Regions from separate parts of the Mangrovibacterium diazotrophicum genome, predicted to be linked through region 2. Evidence: riboswitches for the same ligand, from Rfam matches in the RefSeq annotation. Region 2 holds a riboswitch; the other holds the start of a gene.

Region 1 (3,444 bases), 510 kb from region 2:
CGTTTGATCCACTGCTAACCCCTGGTTTCCGGAACTATTGGAAGTCGCATAATTTCACACACCTGCAAGATGGTTTGTTTGATGCCATGATTGAATACACGGGCAAACTACCATCGCCGCACTGCGAGATCTTTATCGGGGTCGTCGGAGGTAAAATGAACGAAGTTCCTGCTGATGCCACGGCCTACAGTGCCCGCGACATGAAGTTTGTTATGAATGTTCACGGCCGGTGGGAAACCCAAAGCGAAGATGAAAAGTGTGTCTCCTGGTCCCGCAATTTCTTCAAAGCATCAGCTCCGTTTGCGTCGGGAGGGGCTTACGTGAACTTTATGACCGAAGAAGAAAACGACCGGATTAAAGCAGCTTACGGTGTCAACTACGAGCGATTGGCAAAGCTTAAAGCAAAATACGACCCGCACAACACGTTTCATATGAATCAAAATATTAAACCATAGGCGTTTTGTATTGATGAGGATGTGAGTGAGATTGGCCGGAGCCTTTTATAGGTTCCGGTTTCATTTTAGTCAAACTGAAACAACTAAACCATTATGGATGCAGAAGAATTGAGAAGGCTGCAGTCGCCTTTGAAAACAAAATACAAAGAAGAGCCAGATACCGCGATGGTTACCTTGAAAGCGCAGGCTCGATTGGCCGATGGCATTAGTTGCCGTGTGGAGACGGGGAAAGCGTTGGTAACCGCCGGATTGCACCCGGCAACGGGAGGGAATGGAATGGCTGTTTGTTCGGGCGATATGTTGCTCGAGGCTTTGGCTGCCTGTGCCGGAGTAACGCTGAATGCCGTGGCGACAGCCATTGGTGTAGAGCTGAAGGATGCGGTTGTGCGGGCAGAAGGCGATCTCGATTTCCGGGGAACGCTTGGTGTTTCGAAAGAGGCTCCGGTTGGTTTTTCCGGTATCCGGTTGTTTTTCGACTTGGATACAACTGCCGATCCGGAGAAAGTATCGAAGCTGGTTGAGCTGACAGAGCGCTACTGTGTCGTCCTGCAAAGCTTGAAAAATTCACCTGCAATGACCGTCAGTTCCTCGGTTTCAAAATAGGCGGGTTATCTTAAATTTTCCCACGAATTCAATTTTGTTTCTCCATTAGAATCCAGAATTTCTATTTTTGTGCCGTTATGGTTCCCGAATCTTTCACGAGTTTCGGATGAAAAGGGAATCCGGTGCCCGGTGATGAAAAATCCCGGAATTCCGGAGCTGTACCCGCAGCTGTAAGTTCCATTTGTGTTCAAAAAAAAGATGCCACTGTTTCAACTCCAATGAAACGGGAAGGCTTTTTTGAACGGAACAAGCCAGAAGACCTGCCATAAACGACGACAGTATTCCACGCTTTCGGGAGTTAGAGCAGCTGTAACAGAAACCAATTTTATACTTTCTGATAGACGGAATATTGTTGTTTGTGTGATTTGAAACGAACAAACAGGACATGATCAACAATTTGAATTTGGGCATCGATGCTCTAACCGTCATTGGTATTGTTGCTGGTTGCAGCAATTTGAATACGCTTGTGATAAAACGAGGCACGGCACTTTGGTCCGCATTTGGCTGGACGCTCTTGAGCTTGTTTTTCCTCGGTGCAACTATCTTGTTTCAAGAAGGAATTCCGGCATTTGTGGTTTCGGCTCCTTTTTTGGTGCTGGCAATTTTGACGGCTTGGCAACTGGGACGAGCTTCGGCCTACGCGACGCTTGGAAGTACGATTTACTACGCCGTTTTTCTGGGTACTTACCTGGTGAAAATGGGAATGGAGCGGGAGGTCCGGGCGTTGATGTGGCAGTTAATTGTGCTTGTGTTGACAGCGGCGCTGGCGCTTGTGCTGGTTCGGAATAAGAAGTTGCAATTGCTACGGGTTGCGCTCATTCTGCTTTTTATTTTGGCCGCTTTTCAATTCACGGAAACGCTGCAACTTTTCGCCGGAGCCGATCAGAAACCGGATCTGGAACCGATCTCCACAGCTTACGAAACCGTGAATGGTTGGATCCTTTCGGGCATTTTGCTGCTTGTCTTCCTCCTTGGTTATTTAAAAACACCTCAAAACAAATCATAGATGAAATTTCTGGAATCTCTTTTATACCAGGCGTCCACATTGCTGTTGGTGCCTGTAATGATCTGCATTGTGCTTTGCGGCCTGTGGCTCATTTTTCAGGCGGGGCAGAGCCTGCGCCTTTATCGTGTACGCCGTTCGAAGACATTCGAAGCCGGTGCCAGTTTCAACCAACAACTGGAGTTGATTTTTGCATCGAAGCCCGGCGTCGAGCTGGCCGAGATTGAAGTCGTGCAGTACCTGCGCCTGTGGGAAATGAAGCAGAATCATTCGTTGAAATTACTGCGGCTGGCCATCAAAGCCGGTCCGACGCTGGGGCTGATGGGAACCCTGATTCCGATGGGAACGGCATTGGCATCGCTGTCGCAGGGCGATATGATGGTCATGTCGGTGAACATGGTTACGGCCTTCACCACAACCATCATCGGTCTGGCTTGCGGATTGGTTGCCTATGTGCTGGTGATGATCCGGCAGAACTGGTACAACGCCGACCGCCTGCATTGCGAGGTTGTTGCCGAGAAAGCGCTGCTCAACCTGAAGGCGCATGGTCACTTTCAGGGGAAACAATCATCGGAAGTTAAACACAATCAATTCAACTAAGCATGCGCATATTAAACAGACAAACGCAGAGGGCGGAAGACGGGCTGGACGACGACCCAATGAGCGGTGTTGCCAACCTGTTCGATGCCAGTGTGGTCTTTATCGTCGCGCTCATTTTCGCTTTGTTCATGGCCTTCAATATGGTCGACATGTTCGACCCAAATTCGGAAGTGACGATTACCAAGAAAGGCGCCAATGGCGAGATGCAGATCATCACCAAGAAAGGAAAAGATGTGAAAATTGAGAAAGTCACCCCGCAGGAAGCCGAGGGAAAAGGGCTCCGCTTGGGAACGGCTTACCAACTCGAAAATGGAAAGGTTATTTATGTGCCTGAGAACGAATAAAACAAAATACACGATTTTACTGCTCGCTATGCTGTTGCAACTTGCTTTTAGCAGTCGCACTGTGGCCGAAGCAAAGCCGTTGCGGGTGTCGCTGCTGCTGTCCGACTCGTACACGCAGCTTGGAGAGCGGGCTGCGGAGGCGATTAAGGTTGCAACGAAGGATGGAAAGCCGATTGAAGTGCGGGTGTTTCCGTACTCCCGTTATTACCAGCAGGAAAAACAGTTTGTTGCTGAAAGTGATCTGATTTTTGCGGACGTACTTCATGCCGAGATCGTTAGCCAGGCGGTGAAAGAGCTTAAACAGGCAAGCCGGCATGGTGCGAAAATCTACGCTGTCGGTGCAGATAAACTCGCCGACAGCCCCGAGGGCGTGCAGCTAAACTACGATGCGCAGGTGCTGGATTTCTACAGCCAGTCGGGAAGGGAGAACCTGAAGCGC
Region 2 (3,444 bases):
CTAATCACCCGAGAGCGGTTTTCAGGTTCCCAACCCACACTTCCTGGTCGCCATTCAATCCAATCTTTCACATCCATATAAAAACCACTGACTTTGATGTCTGACTGGAATGAAGCCGAGCAATATTGATACTGGAGTGCCAGCTCATAATTCATTCCTTTTTCCGGCTTCAAGTCAGCGTTACCAACTTCAGGCCAAAATCGGTCGTTAAAGGTGGGTATGCGATAGCTTTTCGCCAGATTACCGGTTAGTTTAAACGCCGAAACATCCGTAAGCAACAACCGGTACTCGGCTCCAAAAGAAGGTGTTAGAGGCGCTTTGAAATCAGTCACCAACTCCTGACGCAGGTTCAAGGTCAGCTTCAAGGTATTCAAAGGCAGGTAAAAAGACGATAGGTAGAAAGATGCTCGCTGTTCATAGTCGATATCATCCGACGAGTAAGCATATACATTCGGTTTGATGTAGGTATATTTTGCACCAAACTTGTAGCCAAAGTTAGCCTGCACATCCTGTTTGGCCTCCACCTCTGCGATCAGCCGATTTGTTCCGATTTTCTGCAATTCATTTGAATTGTACAGCTGCATGTCATGCACAAAACCCAAGCCTCCTTTATATTGAAGGGCGTGTTTCCGGTTCTCATATTCCGACCAGATGCGGATGTGTTTATTATCCAGCGTCTCTCCTGCTGCATTTAATGGATGTTCACTCATCAGGGCCTGTACCTGGTGCCAGTCGTGTTCCAGCCAAACCGCCGTTTTCCACCATTCTTTCGCATTAAACCGGTAATTCAGTTCCTGTATCATTCCCATGTTCTCGATCATCGCATTTTGCTGGTCAAACTTTTTCCCATCGCTAGGCCGTGTAAACGGAAAGTCGTTCTTTAGCATGTGATAGTACAACCGTGTAACCGACTCAAACTTGCCATTTCCAACAAACACCTTGGCCCCATACAATTGCTCACCAAACGATCCTTGCGAAACAGTTGCTTTTACGCGGGCACCATCCGTCCAATCGTTGCTCAGGCCCAGGTAAACAGCACCACCAATCGAACCGGAACCGTTCACCGCCGAGGATGATCCGTACTGCAAATCAATACCATCGAACAAGTAGACCGGCACACTCGAAAAATCGGAATGCCCCAGCGTCAGTGAGTTGATGTTGATACCCCCAAAGTTCACTGAGGTGTGATCCGCAGCAGTTCCGCGAATCCGGATTGTTGACAAACCACCTGCATTTGACTTCAGATAAATCGGCGTGAATTGCATCAATAATTGATCGAGGGCCCCCGATTGGGCAGTTTCAATTTGATCAGTGGGGATGGACTCCACCTTTGCACCAGCCTGGTACTTTTTGTAAGGGGCATAGGTCGCCACCTCGTGTAAGAGAACAGAATCGGCCAATTGCTCTTCCTGGGCAAACAAACTACCCGATAAAAAAGCCAACAAACCAAAAGATAGAACAAACCTTCTCATTTCTTTTTTCAGAATATGAGCTTAGGATAAAATTGTGAAAAATACCTGATTATACTATTTCACCAGCTTTATTCCCGAAGCTATTGTTAATACTTAAAAAGATTATGGCAGGTCTTCTGGCTCACCTCTCTTTCTGATGCCTTCCCGTCTCGCTTGTTTGGAAACAGTGGCAGGGGTTTCAGAAAGATTACCGAGGTTTACAGCTGCGGGTACAGCTCCGGATTTACACCGGATTCCCTTTTCATCCGGATCCGACAACTGCCGGATCGCTGGAACCAAATCCGCGACAAAAGTAGGAATTATTTTTGTCGGACTTCATGAAGTCCTTAAAATTCCTTAAAAATTCAAGTTCTGCTAACGATCACCAATCACCGGAAAGACCATCCGTCAGTGCTCTGTTGTAAACATCCAAATCGAAGCTGTATAGATAAGGTGCCTTGTAGGCAACACCTGTCCGGCGTTCGGGCAATCGCTTCACAATTTTGTAGCTTAATATTTTACGTTGGAAGTTGCGACGATCGAGTTCACGTCCCAAAATCGTTTCGTAGAGCTTTTGCAGCTCGGGCATGGTAAATTTCTCGGGCAGCAAGTTGTAACCAATTGGTTGATAGCGCAACTGCAAACGAAGCGTTTCCAATGCCGCTTCCAAAATTTCGTTGTGATCCATCATCAGTGAGCAAACTTCCTCAACGTTCTTCCATTCGCATTTCGACGAATACAAATCAGGCTGCGGGTTGACTTTCGAAAACTCGATCAATGCATAAAAACCAACCGACAAAAAGCGTTGATTTAACCAATCGAAGTTCTCCATGCTGATGCCTGCTTTCTGCATCGAATCGGGTTTGAAGCCGGGGTTTTTCCGCTCCGGATCGCTGAATACACGGAATTGTGTCAGGAAGATTTCGTCGACTCCGGTTCGTTCCTGCAGAATGCGGGTAGCTGCCTCCTCAAGTGTTTCTTTGTGGCGAACAAATCCGCCCGGTAATGCCCACTCTTCGAAGAAGTTTGACTCGAGCAACAACACTTTCAACTGGTTTTCGTGAAATCCGAAAACCACACAGTCAATCGATAAATGAGACAGGTATTCTGAAGAAGGAGAATTCAGGTTGATTTCGCTTTTGATAGTCATGCTAGTTAAATAATTTAGCTCAAATTAAACATTTTCAGCAGACTTCTCAAAGATTGTGTCACTGAAACATCATTTAACGATTCTTCATCATTTTCTCGCTAACCAAAAAGATCACCGGTTTATTGGAATACGGGTTGATTCGGGTGATTACCGGGGTCTTGTAAACCTCTTCGATCGTTTCGAAAGTAAGTACATTTTCCGGTTTTCCTTGCAGAAATATTTTCCCCTCCCGGAACATAATTAACTGATCGCAGTACTCGGAAGCCAAATTGAGATCGTGAACAACCATCAAAACTGTTAATCCCATTTCGTCATTCAACCGTTGAAGCAAATTCAGAATGCGTACCTGGTGGGTAATATCGAGGTGGGATGTTGGTTCATCAAGCAAAAGCAACTCCGGTTCCTGTGTTAATGCCCGGGCAATGGCTGCACGTTGTTGCTCACCGCCACTGAGCTCGGTCATCAGCTTGTCTTTGTGCTTCAAAACACCGGTCAACTCCATGTATTTTTGAGCCAGCTCGTAGTCTCGTTTCGTCTCGAAAAACTGAAATCGTGAATGATACGGCATGCGCCCCATCAGCACGTAATCCTCGACAGTGATTTGCCCGGCATCAACCGTTTGCGTAACAATGGCAATATTTTGCGCGCGTTTTTGCAGCGAGAGTTCTTTCAGATTTTTACCCTGCAGGCGAACTTCTCCCGCCAAGGTTGAAAGTGTCCCGGTGATGCCCCGGAACAAGGTCGTTTTGCCCGATCCGTTCGGGCCGATGATGCCGGCAAAAGTTCCCCGCTCCAAACTGAAGCTGATATCCGACAAATGGAAGGACGGATAGCCACAGGAGA

The links. Region 2 has a riboswitch for cobalamin ahead of BC643_RS13195 (TonB-dependent receptor plug domain-containing protein). Riboswitches for the same ligand answer to the same signal wherever they lie in the genome.
Region 1: another riboswitch for cobalamin. It lies ahead of BC643_RS11225 (hypothetical protein); the one in region 2 lies ahead of BC643_RS13195 (TonB-dependent receptor plug domain-containing protein).

What each region holds. Positions count from the first base shown of each region.
Region 1 is NZ_RAPN01000001.1:2,841,160-2,844,603, reverse strand. Features, by position in the region: gene BC643_RS11235 (FAD-binding oxidoreductase) at 1-455, shown strand, start outside; gene BC643_RS11230 (OsmC family protein) at 549-1,058, shown strand; cobalamin riboswitch at 1,121-1,340, shown strand; gene BC643_RS11225 (hypothetical protein) at 1,444-2,064, shown strand; gene BC643_RS11220 (MotA/TolQ/ExbB proton channel family protein) at 2,065-2,661, shown strand; gene BC643_RS11215 (DUF2149 domain-containing protein) at 2,664-3,005, shown strand; gene BC643_RS11210 (cobaltochelatase subunit CobN) at 2,971-3,444, shown strand, end outside.
Region 2 is NZ_RAPN01000001.1:3,354,891-3,358,334, reverse strand. Features, by position in the region: gene BC643_RS13195 (TonB-dependent receptor plug domain-containing protein) at 1-1,472, opposite strand, end outside; cobalamin riboswitch at 1,562-1,767, opposite strand; gene BC643_RS13190 (NUDIX hydrolase) at 1,834-2,601, opposite strand; gene BC643_RS13185 (ABC transporter ATP-binding protein) at 2,675-3,444, opposite strand, start outside.